One region of the Flavobacterium sp. LM4 genome, then DNA from elsewhere that is predicted to be linked to it. Evidence: riboswitches for the same ligand, from Rfam matches in the RefSeq annotation. Region 1 holds a riboswitch; the other holds the start of a gene.
The links. A riboswitch is a leader RNA that binds a small molecule or an ion and turns the genes downstream of it on or off. The one in region 1 is predicted to bind S-adenosylmethionine.

Region 1 (7,620 bases):
GTTTCGCAAGGAAATGAATGATAAAAATCATTGAAATTAGAATAAATTATTCGTTTCTTTGTATTATTAAGAATGATTATAAACAACACCATAATGATTAAAACAGATATACTTATAATTGGAGCAGGACCAACAGGTTTATTTGCCGTTTTCGAGGCAGGATTATTAAAATTAAAATGCCATATCTTAGATGCTTTGCCTCAGCCGGGCGGACAACTTTCTGAATTGTACCCTAAAAAGCCAATTTATGACATTCCTGGTTTTCCGGAAGTGTTAGCGGGAGATTTAGTAGACGGATTAATGGAACAGATTAAACAATTTGAACCTGGTTTTACTTTAGGTGAGCGTGCAGAAACTATCGAAAAACAAGAAGACGGAAGTTTTATCGTAACGTCAAACAAAGGAAAAAAATTCCACGCACCGGTTATCGCAATTGCCGGAGGTTTGGGAAGTTTCGAACCCAGAAAACCTCTTATTGAAGATATCGAGTTTTATGAAGATAAAGGTGTAAAATACTTCATCAAAAATCCGGAGAAATTCAGGGATAAAAGAGTGGTTATTGCAGGAGGAGGAGATTCAGCATTAGACTGGAGTATCTTTTTAGCAAATGTAGCTTCAGAAGTAACTTTGATTCACCGTAGAAACGAATTTAGAGGAGCTTTAGATTCTGTAGAAAAAGTACAGGAATTAAAATCAGCAGGAAAAATCAAATTGATCACACCAGCTGAGGTAATCGGAATTAACGGTGCTGAGCACGTAGAATCTTTGGATATTGAGGAAAACGGAGCACACCGTAAAATCGAAACGGATTTCTTTATTCCACTTTTCGGATTAACGCCAAAATTAGGACCAATTGGAGACTGGGGACTTGAAATCGAGAAAAATGCGATTAAAGTAAACAACGCATTAGATTACCAAACCAACATTCCTGGAATCTTTGCCATTGGAGATATCAATACTTACCCTGGGAAATTAAAATTAATCCTTTGTGGTTTCCACGAAGCAACTTTAATGTGCCAGGCTGCATACGGAATTATCAACCCAGGTAAAAAATATGTATTGAAATATACAACAGTTTCTGGTGTTGACGGTTTTGACGGAACTCGTAAAGAAGCTCCAAAAGCGGTTGTGAAAGCAATAGTGTAGTCTGAGTTTCTAAGTTGCTGAGCAGCTAAGGTTCTGACAGTTTATATTATAAAGCTCAAACTTTTTAAGTTTGGGCTTTTTTATTGATGTTAATTTAAACTTAGTCTGTAAAAAGTGAGGTAAATTTGCAGTATTAATTTTTTTCAGAAAGAGAAATTTTGATTTTAGCATTTTGAATTACCAATATAAAATACTAACTTTAAGAAAGTATTAAACAAATTATCTATTATGAACAATGATGAACAACTACTAGAAGAAAATTCCAAAGTCGGCAGTGAAATGAAAATGACAGATAATGAATTAACAGATCATCAGGAAGTCATGGATACATTTCTAAAATGGGACAGAAGTTTTTAAACGACCCCATTCTGATCACCTTAATAAGCCCGTAACGCTGGGTTTATAGACTAAGATTTTAAAATCGAAAGCTCAAACTGATACATAGTTTGAGCTTTTTTATTTTAGAAAATTTAAGCATAAAGCCTCAGAACCTTAGTGTTTTAGAATCTTAAAAAAAACTTGCAAGTCGAAAGGCTATTTTGTACCTTTGCGCCGTTCCTAATTTTATTGAAAGTTATCACGAAAGGCCGAGGGAAAGACCCAATGAAACCTTAGCAACCCTTTGCCATAAAGAAGGTGCTACATTCTACTTAATACAACAAAATGTATTCAAGATAGATAACGCAAAATACATTACGTATTTCTCAAAAAACTTTTCCTGACAACTTACAATATTTCGAGCGAATCATTGACGCATTTTTGCAGTCAAAATTCCCGCTTTCGCCTATATTTCTCCGCTTCACTGCGAGGATAACGGCTCAAGCGTAGTTTACTGAACTCCTGTGAAAATAGAAAATAGGTGAAGTAATCGGGGCTAATGAGCCGGCAATAGTGAACTTTTGAAATTAATAATGATTAAAAAACTTAGCATCTTAGAACCTTAGTAGCTAAAAGATAAAAAAATATGTCGATTACAATTCAGGAAGCAATCAAAAAAAATATCCTAATCCTTGACGGAGCAATGGGAACCATGTTACAACGCTACAACTTCTCAGAAGAAGATTTTCGTGGCGAGCGTTTCAAAGATTTTCTGCATCCGTTAAAAGGAAACAACGATTTATTATCCCTCACACAGCCACAGGCAATTCGTGACGTACACGCTGCATATTATGAAGCGGGAGCAGATATTGTAGAAACCAACACATTCTCCGGAACGACAATCGGTATGGCCGATTATTTCATGGAAGATCTGGTTTACGAACTTAACTACGAATCGGCTAAAATTGCGAGACAAGTAGCCGATGAGTTTACCGCTAAAAATCCGGATAAACCACGTTTTGTAGCAGGTTCAATAGGGCCGACAAACCGTACGGCAAGTATGTCACCAGACGTGAACGATCCGGGTTACAGAGCGGTAACTTTTGACGATTTACGAATCGCCTACAAACAACAAGTTGAAGCTTTAATGGACGGCGGATGTGATTTACTGTTGGTAGAAACCATTTTCGATACGTTAAATGCAAAAGCAGCACTTTTCGCAATCGAAGAAGTAAAAGACGACCGTAATATCGATATTCCAATCATGGTTTCAGGAACGATTACCGATGCTTCAGGAAGAACGCTTTCCGGGCAAACGGTAGAAGCGTTTTTGATTTCAGTATCACATATTCCGTTGTTGAGTGTTGGTTTCAATTGCGCTCTTGGAGCCGATTTGTTGAAACCGTATTTAAAAACGTTATCTCAGCATACACAGTTCAACGTTTCGGCACATCCAAATGCAGGTTTGCCAAACGCATTCGGACAATATGATGAAACACCAGAACAAACTCAGGCTTTAATCAAAGAATATTTAGAGGATAATTTAATCAACATAATCGGTGGTTGTTGTGGAACGACTCCGGATCATATTCGATTGATTGCAGAAGTGGCGAAGGATTATAAGCCAAGAGTGGCGCCGGTTTTTGCATAACGTTTACATTTCCTGCAAGGTTTTTAAAACCTTGTAGGTATAATATTTAACTACGAATTATGAAAAAGGTGATTTTTTTAAGTGTTTTAATTTCTATTTTATCTTGTAAAAAAACAGAGGATAAATCTGTAGAAAATAAAGTTTTACTAGAAGTTCCAAAAGAAATTGAAGTTAAAACAGATGAAAAGGAAATTGAATTACCCGAATACTCTTTAATAAAAAAGGAAGATATAAGCATAAAAACATCAATGGATGCAAATGCTGTGACAAATAAAAGATTTACTTATAAATATTTGGTAGCAAAAACTATTACAAAAACTCAAATACCACTTTTGTTAACTAAATTGATTGAAAATATTGTTCAAAAAGATAATGATATTGATGACGTTACAGTCTGGTTGTATAGTGATAAAAACTTGATTGATGGTTCTTATGATGTTGCAATGGCTACTTTCAAACCCTCTAATGGCGAAGTGACTAATGAAATTGCATCAAATAATGATAAATCATCATATGTTGCAAATTTTGAAATTGCAAATAATTTTGGAGAAGGTTTAGATAGAGAATCGAATAATACAGTTGTTTCGGGATTAAGTTTTGATTTAAGAAAGAAGATATATAAAGAATTAGCCAATACTGAAACAAGAGCAAGAGAAAAATTAGATAAAATTTATCCTTATACAGCTAATTTTGATACCGATAATTATGCTAATAAATTAGATGAATTGACCAAAAAATATGAAAAAGAAATTTCGAAAAAATATAAAATCAATGCTGAAACTGTAAAAAGGATTTATGAAGAAGGAGATAAAAATGAATGGTATAATTACTGAAATTATCTCGGAGAAGCATAAAACCTCCGCTAGCGCGAGCTTCCAGCTCGTGTCCACAAAGGGATTTAAAAAATTATAATTGGAAACGTGCACGAGCGTGACGCTCGCGTTAGCAAAAAAAAAATACAATTAAAATATCGGAGAATTATAAATTTATTATGAAACCGAGTTTGCGTGAGGGATAGAAGTGAAAAGCCCACAGACCGATGTAGTGATAACGAAATTGGTCGAGGACTTGCAACGGATAGCCCGGCCCTTGGGACACGCCCAAAAATTATAGAAGATAAAGGTTAAAACCTTATAAAAATAGAATTGAAAAACTCAGAGCCTTAGAATATCAGGATCTTAGTAACTTAAAAAGAAAATGGCAGAAAAAAGAAGAGACCTTGTATTAGCAGGATTAGAACCGTTAATCATTACGCCCGAAAGTGTTTTTGTAAACATTGGAGAACGTACAAATGTAACCGGTTCGCGAAAATTCCTTCGCTTAATCAAGGAAGAGAAATATGACGAGGCGCTTGATATTGCAAGACAGCAGGTAGAAGGAGGAGCACAAATCATCGATATTAATATGGATGAAGGAATGTTGGACGGTGTAAATGCCATGACCAAATTCCTAAACTTAATTGCTGCAGAACCGGATATTTCGAGGGTTCCTATTATGATCGACAGTTCGAAATGGGAAATTATCGAAGCGGGTCTTAAAGTAGTACAAGGAAAAAGCGTTGTCAACTCGATTTCGTTAAAAGAAGGAGAAGAAAACTTTATTCACCACGCCAAATTAATCAAACGATATGGTGCGGCGGCCATTATTATGGCTTTTGACGAAGTGGGTCAGGCAGATAATTACGATCGCCGTGTGGAGATTTGCCAGCGTTCGTATGATATTTTGGTCAATAAAGTAGGCTTTCCTCCGCAGGATATTATTTTCGATTTGAATATTTTCCCGGTTGCAACAGGAATGGAAGAACACCGCCTGAATGCAATTGACTTTTTTAGAGGAACAAAATGGGTTCGTGAGAACTTGCCACACGCACATATCAGCGGTGGTGTGAGTAACGTTTCGTTTTCTTTTAGAGGAAATGATACGGTTCGTGAAGCGATGCACTCGGTGTTTTTATACCATGCAATTAAGGACGGAATGACGATGGGAATCGTGAATCCGGAGATGCTGACAATTTACGATGATATTCCGAAAGACTTATTAGAACACGTTGAAGACGTAATATTAAACAGACGTGACGACGCTACAGAGCGACTTTTGGATTTTGCAGAAAATGTAAAAGGCGAAGTAAAAAGCGATGAAAAAGCCGTTCAGGAATGGCGTTTTGGAACTGTTCAGGAACGTATCACACATTCGTTGGTAAAAGGAATTGACGCTTTTATCGAAGAAGATGTAGAAGAAGCACGTTTGGCAGCAACAAAACCAATTGAAGTTATCGAAATCAATTTGATGACAGGAATGAACGTGGTTGGAGATTTGTTCGGAAGCGGAAAAATGTTCTTGCCTCAGGTTGTAAAATCGGCTCGTGTAATGAAAAAAGCGGTGGCGTATTTATTGCCGTTTATTGAAGCCAGCAAACAAGCCGGAGACAAATCCGGAAACGGAAAAATCCTGATGGCAACCGTAAAAGGTGACGTTCATGATATTGGAAAAAACATCGTTTCGGTAGTTTTGGCTTGTAACAATTATGAGATTGTAGATTTAGGTGTAATGGTTCCTCCGGAGAAAATCATTGCAGCGGCGATCGAACATGAAGTTGACATTATTGGACTAAGCGGACTCATTACGCCTTCGCTTGATGAAATGGTATATCTGGCTAAAGAATTAGACAAACAAAACATTAAAATCCCGATTATGATTGGGGGAGCAACAACTTCCCGCGCCCATACAGCCGTGAAAATTGCACCTCAGTACAGAGAAACCGTCATTCACGTAAACGATGCTTCGAGAGCTGTTACCGTTGCGGGAAATCTGTTGGATCATAACCGAAAAATATATGCAGCAGATATTCGTGCAGAATATGATGCTTTTAGAGAAACCTTTTTAAATCGTTCGAGAGATAAAAACTTCCTGACGATTGAAGAAGCCCGTAAAAATAAATTACAATTGGATTGGTCTGAATATACTCCGACCAAACCTAAAAAAATAGGCGCACAAATCGTCGAAGTAGAATTGGATGTTTTGGTTCCGTATATCGACTGGACACCGTTTTTTCAAACGTGGGAATTGCATGGGAAATATCCGGCGATTCTAACGGATGAGGTTGTTGGTGAACAAGCCACTTCTGTTTTTGCAGATGCTCAGGCAATGCTGAAAGTGATTTTAGAAGAGAAAAAACTAAAAGCAAAAGGCATTTACGGAATTTTTCCTGCCAATCAGGTTGACGACGACGATATCGAATTGCGTGATGAAAACGGAAAGGTCTTAGAGAAATTTTTGACGCTTCGAGTACAGTCACAAAAAACGAAAGGTGCACCAAACATCGCTTTAGCCGATTTTATTCTGCCAAAAGAAAGCGGTATTGATGATTACATGGGAGCTTTTTGCGTTACTACTGGTTTTGGGGTAGACGAATGGGCGGCAGAATACGAAAAGAATTTAGACGATTATAATTCGATTATGGTGAAAGCACTTGCGGATCGTTTTGCAGAAGCTTTCGCCGAATATCTTCACGAGAGAGTGCGTAAAGATTTCTGGGGTTATGATTCAGATGAAGCTTTAACTAATGAAGAATTGATTAAAGAAAATTATAAAGGAATCCGTCCTGCTCCGGGTTATCCAGCTTGCCCGGATCACTTAGAGAAACCAACGATCTGGAAACTTCTGGATGTTGAAAAACAGATTGGAGTAACCTTAACAGAAAGTATGGCAATGTGGCCGGCTTCGTCAGTTTCAGGATATTACTTCGGAAATCCGAAAAGTAAATATTTCGGACTCGGAAAAATAAAAGAAGATCAGGTTACAGATTACGCCAAACGCCGAAATGTTCCGCTCGATTACGCAATGAAATGGTTAAACCCTAATATAGCAGATTAAATTAGTCGAAAGTCAAAAGTCGTAAAGTCCGAAAGGAAAGACTTTAGACTTTAGACTTTACAACTTTAAGACTTAATAATGAAAGTAACAGAACATATAGAAAACGCCAAAGGAAAAACATTATTCTCATTTGAAATTATTCCGCCTCAAAAAGGCAAAAGCATTCAGGAATTATACGACAATATCGATCCGTTAATGGAGTTTAAACCACCTTTTATTGATGTAACGACTTCGCGCGAAGAGTTTATCTATATCGACAAAGGCAACGGACTTTTAGACAAAAAACTAACACGTATGCGTCCGGGAACGCTTGGAATCTGTGCTTCTATAAAACACAAATATAATGTGGATACTGTGCCGCACCTGCTTTGCGGAGGCTTTACACAGGAAGAAACCGAATATATGTTGGTTGATTGTCAATATTTGGGAATCAATAACGTCATGGCGCTTCGTGGTGACGCAATGAAACACGAGCAGTCTTTCGTTCCTAAAGACGGCGGTAATCACTATGCTGTCGATTTGGTTCGACAAATCAACGATTTGAACTGTGGTAAATACCTTCATGAAGTGATGGATATAGACAACAGAGCCGATTTTTGTATTGGAGTTGCCGGTTATCCGGAGAAACATCT
Region 2 (7,620 bases), on a different contig from region 1:
ATCTTAATTTCCTGCCTGAGAAATTGCCAAGGTTGCAGCTGTTCCATAAATTGAGGAACCATACAAATTTTGTGAAGCATACGCTGATGAAAGGTTTCCATTACCCACTCTTCCCCAACTTCCTTTTAATTTAAGCGAGCTTACGTAATCTGTGATTTTGCTGTTTTAAAAAAAACTTTCTTCGCTAACGGACCATCCGGCAGATATTCCTCCAAAATTCACGTATTTGCTTTTTAGACCCAAGGCAGAATTTCCGTCTTTTCTGAAATTGCCGGTAATAAAATACTTCCCTGCATAGCCATACGATAACCTAAAAAAAGAAGATAGAAAAAGTCTTTCTGACAAACTGTTACCGGCTGATCTTATTGTTCCCCAGGTCCCCTGATAATTTTCAAAGAAAGGATCTGAAGCATTGGTTTGATTTGCCCCCCAGGATGAATTTTCGAACTTCTGAACATCATATCCTGCCAATGCTGAAATATGATGATTGTTACCAAAACGTCTGTCAAAAGAAAGGCTATTTGTAAAATTGTAATTATTTCTTAAAATAGAAATATTAGTTGAAGATCCGCCTGTTGCATATGCCGAGGATCCAAGATTTGGACTTAAATAGGTTATATTTTCTGCTCTTAGCCTGTCGATTCCGTAATTACTGTCAAATTTAAATCCGTCAAAAAAGGTAATGGTTGCGTGAACATTTCCAACAAAATGATCGTTGGAACTGGTGTATTTACTGTTATCAAACAATGCTCCGGGATGCGATAATGTATTGGTAAATAAGTTATTTCCCGAACTTGTAGTTCCTGTAGAACTTAAATTATATAAACCTACATTATTATAAACAGCAACGTTTGGAGGAAGTGCCAAAGCTAAACGTGCCGCACCAATTAATAATAATCCGCTGCTGCTTAATGAACCTGTATTTTGTGCCTGATTAAAAGTATTGTTATACGAAAGATTTCCACCCAATTTAAGCCATCTGTTTACATCATAATCGATATTAAACCTAGCTCCTTTTCTCTCGAATTCATTATCTTTTGTAATTCCTTCCTGTTTAGAATAATTGGTAGAGAAAAAATATCTGGTTTTATCTGTTCCTCCCGAAATACTGATACTATGATTTTGAGAAACAGCGTCACGGTATACCTGATCTTTCCAGCTAGTATTTACACGTTAACCATCAGCATTAAAAGACGGAAAGAAAAGTGCTGATGCTACAGCAGCGTTATTTTCATTACCACTTAATATTTTGCTGTTGAATACCGCTTCGTTTTTTATGTCTTCGTATTGTGTATTATTCAGAAGATCCGGTAATCGGGTAGCTCTGGTAATTCCAATCCAACTATCGTAGGTAACTTTAGTTTTACCTGCTTTTCCTTTTTTTGTTGTCACTAATATAACTCCACCGGCAGCACGAGAACCGTAAATTGAGGTTGACGCGGCATCTTTTAAAACATCAATAGATTCAATATCTGCCGGGTTTATATCTGAAAGTGGGTTATTGGCAACCGAATTTGTTGTGGACACATCACCGGAATTAACCGGAATACCATCAATAACAATTAAAGGAGAAGTGCTTAAGGAAATTGAATTTACCCCACGAATTCTAATTACCGGAGCATCATTTAATACACCACTCGGGTTAGAAACATTTACTCCAGAGCCTTCCCAATCAGTGCCTGTTCAAAACTTTGAACCGGAATATCTTTAATTGTTTTAGACGTAATTCTTGCAGCTGAACCTGTAAATTCTTTTTTGCTTTGCGTACCATAACCTACTACAAGTACTTCTTTTAAAGCTGTACTAGACGGTATAAGTCTTATGTCATTAAATGAGGAACCTGTATTTTTTTCAAGCGTTTCGTAACCAATATAACTGATAGACAACAACTTGTCTTGTTTCGTTATGGATAGTGAAAATTTTCCATTGCTATCTGTGACAGCAGATTTCCCACTTTCTGTAGCAATAATGGTAACTCCCGGTAAAGGCTCTCCTTTGTAAGAACCTCTCACGGTTCCGCTTATCGTTCGATCCTGTGCACTCAGCATTCCAGGAAGTATGCTGAACAAAAAAATTAAAACTAGTAAGATTTTTTTCATTGAATTTTGTTTTTAAAAATTGGATATAGTAATCCCCAGGGCCGATGTTGAAATGGCCTATCAATAATGCTGATAAAACAGGACAGGGTTTAAAAAAGACTAACGATTTTGCATTCGGAAAACTTTAGAATAGTCTTCTTTTAAAAGCAGATTAAATTGTTTGGAATGGGCATCTAAAAATAATAGTTCAGTTTTCATGTAAGTGATAAAAAATTTAATAATAATGAGCTTATTCAGATTTTCTAAGGAAATCTTTCTTATCTGTCCACCGCAGCCGAAGGATTTAGCACCTTATTTGGTAACAGGTTGCTAAGACATCATCGGGCCTATTCCCTCAGTCTTTCTGGATAAGTCATGTAAAAATTTTCTACCTGACAAATATATATAAATATATATAAATATATATAAATATATATTAATTCTATATAATTAATATATTTTAAAATGTTTTTTACAAAAATATTTCACAAAAACATTAATTAACTGTATAACAAATACTTATTTATACTTAAAAAAAGTAGATATTATTATTTTACACAGAATATTCATGCTTTATTCAATATTTGGAAAATTTAGATACCCAGTATGTTTTACTTTTTAATATTCACTTGCTCCCAGATATTAAATAATGTTTAGGAGAATTAATAAAAAACCCTATCCGAAATTTTAGCTTCTGACAGGGTTAACAAAAAAAGTACTTAAGCTTATAAAAACTTATTCTTTGATAATGGTTTTATTTATGATACCCTTTTCGGTCAATATCTTAACTACATAAGTACCAGCACTGGCATTCATGTTCACTTTTACAGTTGTATCAGTAATTTCGTTTATTGTGTAAATTTGTTGTCCAAGCATATTGAATATCGAAATCTGTTTGACTTTTCCAATAGTACCAAAATCTATATAAAATTCATTTTTGAATGGTACAGGATATATTTTCACTTCAGCTTTAACCTCCAGAGCTACATCAAGTGTATTGTCAGAAACAGCATTTTTAGATGTATTGCCACAACTAATTGCGACAGGATTAATCCCTTCTACTTCTATCTTATCAATGTTAGCCAAACCTGATGCTGTTGTGGCTTCTAATCTTATGTTATGAGTACCGGCAGAAAGCGCTACAGTAACCAAAGAACTGGAATTTTCGGCCCAGGTTGTCCAATTGGCTGTAGCATTAAAAGCTGCAGTAGCCACAGTAACGCCATCTACAATTACTTTAGCACCTCTTGAAGTAGTACCTCCATTAGAATATCTCCATCGAAGGATATAATTTCCGGAAGAAGTATTCACAAACCATTCAATTCCTGCACCGACTGCATTATTAGCATTGGCAAAACCAGTACCCTGATATCCGGCATTATTACTGTCTATTGTGCCTTCAACAAAACAGAAACCCGTTTCATTTTCATTGATCGAAATTTCAGTATTTGCTGCAACCGGATCTGTATAATTAGCAGTTCCATTTTGATTTTGACTAAAAGTAATCGCTGCTACTAATCCATTAATGTACACTTCCAGATTAGTATATACCGAGTTTAATGTATAAGTTGTTCCGTCTGAAATATTGTTGCTATTTAAACCATTGGCATTTTCCCAGCTATCCGGCATTCCGTCCTTATCTGTATCTGTAGGTGCTGTAGTAGAATTGTAGGTTGGCCAGCCTCCAACATCAGATTGTGTATCAATGAGCCCTTTAGTACTACCGTTGGAACCAGTATAAGTAAAGGTTCCATTAGTTGCTTCTGATACAATTCTGTTGTCCACCGCATCACGCTTAAAGCTTGCTCCTACGTATGCTAATACTCTGTTGTAGGCATTTGTTGCAGAATGTGTAGTCATTTCACCAAAATTATATTCAGTATTTACACGAAGCTCCGTTTTACTTTTTGAAGATGGATTAGGATCGACGCCATTCCAGTTATCGCCAGAAGTAGTTGAATTTGCAGTAGTATAATTTCCATTGACATAAAAACTACCCCAGACACCTGCTGGCTGAGAGTTAGATCCATCATCCGCACTGGGAGAAATAATTCGGTCGTTTACTCCTGAAGCTGTTGCGGGACCTGCTTTGTAATAATTATTGGTAAGATTATACGATCCTCCTTCAGCAGCATAAGCACTGTTACCGCCCCAGTTATAAACAACATTATTTCTAAAATCAACCATCTCGAGATTAGGAAGCGCCGAGTATCTGCTTCCGCAAAAACGGGCATTACGACTATCATGATGAGCCAGCATATTATGATGAAACGAGGCTTTTTTTCCTCCCCAAATTCCACCGTAACCATGAGTTCCTTTGTCGTGAACAGACACGCGCAAACTTTCAGACATCATGCACCACTGCATAGTAAAGTTTTCATTGTCGTAAAATGAAGCACATTCGTCTGTACTCCAGCTCATAGAACAGTGGTCAATAATAATGTTTTTATGATTCCTGCCGCCAATGGCATCTCCTTCATGCTGTGCCTGGTCGCCCATACGAAAACGAAGATATCGGATGATAACATTATCAGCATCTACATTTACTGAGTAATTTTTCAGACAGATTCCATCACCCGGAGCAGTCTGACCTGCTATGGTGATATTTCCATTATTGATTCTTAAATCTGAATTAAGCGCAATGATTCCGGATACTTTAAACAGTACTGTTCTCACTCCTGTTTCTGTAACGGCTGCCCTTAAACTTCCAGCACCTGAATCATTTAGATTGGTAACATAGATTACCTGTCCGCCACGACCACCGCTGGTGTAACGTCCAAAACCTTCGGCACCCGGAAATGCCGGTGAAGTAACCGCTAGAGCTGCAGTAGCCTTTTGAGTCGATGCGGTAACTGTTAAAGTTCCTGATTTTGTAACATTTGGAGTCCCGCCAACTGTGGTAATTGTATAGTTAAAAGTGCCACTCACAGTTGGTTTTCCACTGAAGGTTATAGTTTTCGCCGAATTATCTATAGCCGCATTGATTCCAGATGGCAATCCTGATATTGTTACTGTGGCAGCGTTTTCCCAGTTATAATAAAAGCCTGTAATAGCAGTATTTATCGCTATGGTTTGACTAGAACCTCCAGCTCCGTGTTTTATTAATGCAGCTCCTAATGTAACAGAATTAATGATGGTATCAGGATTCCAGTTATCGGTAACCTGTGGATTGGCATTATTTGCTTTTAAAACATTTAATTTTGTATAAGAGGCAGCTTGAGCAACACTTAATTTTTTTGCCCATAAAACTCTTGAAGACGGAACATAACCGGCTCCTGAGTTACTGTATTCTGCAAAACGTGCCGTAGCCTGATTAGCAGCGTTACCCCAGTCATTCCACCCTACTGCTTTAATAGCATTAGTCATACTTGTGTTCATATAGGTAACCGATGCATATCCTCCCCATGGGCGGCCAAGATCCGTAATATTACTTCCTGAACCTGTAATCTGGCAATTATTGAATACAAAGCCATATGCTAAATGTGATGCAGTATTAGCTGCAGTTAAAGAGCTTCCCCCTTTTGTGTAAAGCTGACAATTTTGAAAATAAGCGATGGCTCCTCCAAAAATAAAGTCTGTAGTACCTTCAAAATAACAATTTTCATGATAAGATCTACCGCTGTGAGGATAATAAGTATCCTGATCTCCTAAAAAACGGCAGTCCTTAAAAACAGCTTTATCCGCAGTACAGCGAACAGCTACTGCCTGTCCAACAGGTCCGGATGAATTAGCAAACGTAAGGTTCAATGCATAAAAACCTGCCCCATTGATGAAAGTACTTGCCGAATTTGAGGTTCCGTAAGCAGCTCCTGTTGCCGGATTAATTTTGGATGCATAGTTATTATAGGTCAAAATAGTTCCCGTTGAACTTTGTCCTACGAAGGTCAGATTTGTTTTATTTGAAGGAATCGTAATTACTTCATAATAAGTACCATTTTTAATATAAATTTTAGTTCTGGTGGAACTATTAGAAGGAGCTGCATTCACGGCTGCCTGTACAGTGGTATAATTACCTGTTCCATCCTTGGCAACTACGATATCGTAGGTCTGTGCTTTCAGTTGTATCGAAAAGAAAGCTAAAAAAGCTAATAGTAAAATTTTTTGTTTCATACTTTTTGGTTTTGGTTAGATAATAGTTTTACAGATTAAGTACTTTCCTGTTAAAACAAAACTATAAAAAACCATATACAAATACAGTAGACATATCACTATTAAACAAGGGGTAAAAACAAATATTTGTCAATCAAACCATTATAACATCTGTGAGTTTTTAAAAACTTAAATTTCAGCACTGATGCTATTTAACATGTAAGATAAAAATTGTTCACAATAGCCCAAATTTGTCCTTATAGCATCTAAGTTCAGAATCAGTTTTATGCAGTAACTTTTCCAACAGCATAATTTTGTCCTGATAAAGCAAATTTAAATTCATAAGACCATAGTTATCTGACAGCATACTGTTTCTTTTAACAGTATTTGTTATATGAAGATTCGTCTCAAAACTTATAATATTTTCTACACTAAGTTCAAAAACAGCCGCTATTTCTTCTAACTTCTCAAAACTCATTTTGGCATTTCCTTTTTCGATTTTGCTGTAACCGGCTTGTGTAATTCCCAATCGCACAGCCATATATTCCTGGGTATAATTCTTAAGTTCTCTGATACTTCTTATATTATCGTTTATATTGCTACTCATCACATTTTTTGATTTAGTATCAAACTATTATTAAATCTAAATCACTACTTATTTGTAAAACAGTAATTCCTGAATACAGCAAATAAAGAAAGTTAAATGAGAACGCACAATAACAAATGTTAAGCGTTTAAGCATCTTTCCGCAAGGTATATTTTAACCGACTTAAATGGACAGGAGTAATATTCAAATATGAAGCTATATAATATTGAGGTACACGCTGAAAAAGATTGGGAAAGTGACGGTTCATAGACACATAACGCTCTTTAGGTGAATTGGTATAAAGAGCTTTAATTTTATCATTAATAATAAAAAAATATTCCTCAGTAATAAGTCTGCCAAGTTTCTCACCATACCTGACTGTATTGTAAAAATTGTGAAGCATTTCTCTGGAGATAACGATAACAACAGTATCTTCCATTGCCTGTATAGAATGATTGGATGGCACATTTTTTAAGAAACTTTCATAGTCGGTGGCAAAAGTATTCTCCAGACAGAAGTGAAAGGTTTTCTCTTCACCCTTTTCGTCTGCAAAATAAATGCGTAACAGACCACTCACTACAAAAAAGATTTTATCACAATCATCATTTTCATTTAGAAGCATACTTTTTTTAAAAAAAAATGAACTGCTAAGCATACTCTGACAATATTGCCACTCTGTATCATTGATATAGATATAAGAAATAATCATTCTATACAGATTTATTATTCCACAATCTTTTAAATGTTCAGTTTTGATTTTTTTTCTTTTATAAACTCTCCTTGATTTTTCTGGTATCATAGAATTAACGTCGCAATAATTTAAAATTTTCTGCAAAGTTAAGTATCAGGACGAGGCGTAAAAAATTC

Region 2: linked by a shared signal. The riboswitch ahead of BXU10_RS16835 (carboxypeptidase-like regulatory domain-containing protein) and the one ahead of BXU10_RS09635 (homocysteine S-methyltransferase family protein) in region 1 are both predicted to bind S-adenosylmethionine.

Annotation. Positions count from the first base shown of each region.
Region 1 covers NZ_MUFW01000001.1:2,146,804-2,154,423, forward strand. The annotation lists gene BXU10_RS09630 (NAD(P)/FAD-dependent oxidoreductase) at 94-1,146, shown strand; SAM riboswitch class I at 1,718-1,831, shown strand; gene BXU10_RS09635 (homocysteine S-methyltransferase family protein) at 2,111-3,115, shown strand; gene BXU10_RS09640 (hypothetical protein) at 3,175-3,948, shown strand; gene metH (methionine synthase) at 4,313-6,988, shown strand; gene metF (methylenetetrahydrofolate reductase [NAD(P)H]) at 7,067-7,620, shown strand, end outside.
Region 2 covers NZ_MUFW01000002.1:696,460-704,079, forward strand. The annotation lists gene BXU10_RS16825 (hypothetical protein) at 166-969, opposite strand; gene BXU10_RS16830 (TonB-dependent receptor plug domain-containing protein) at 1,174-1,611, opposite strand; gene BXU10_RS16835 (carboxypeptidase-like regulatory domain-containing protein) at 1,653-2,099, opposite strand; SAM riboswitch class I at 2,354-2,453, opposite strand; gene BXU10_RS16840 (pectinesterase family protein) at 2,814-6,188, opposite strand; gene BXU10_RS16845 (helix-turn-helix transcriptional regulator) at 6,403-6,774, opposite strand; gene BXU10_RS16850 (Crp/Fnr family transcriptional regulator) at 6,902-7,552, opposite strand.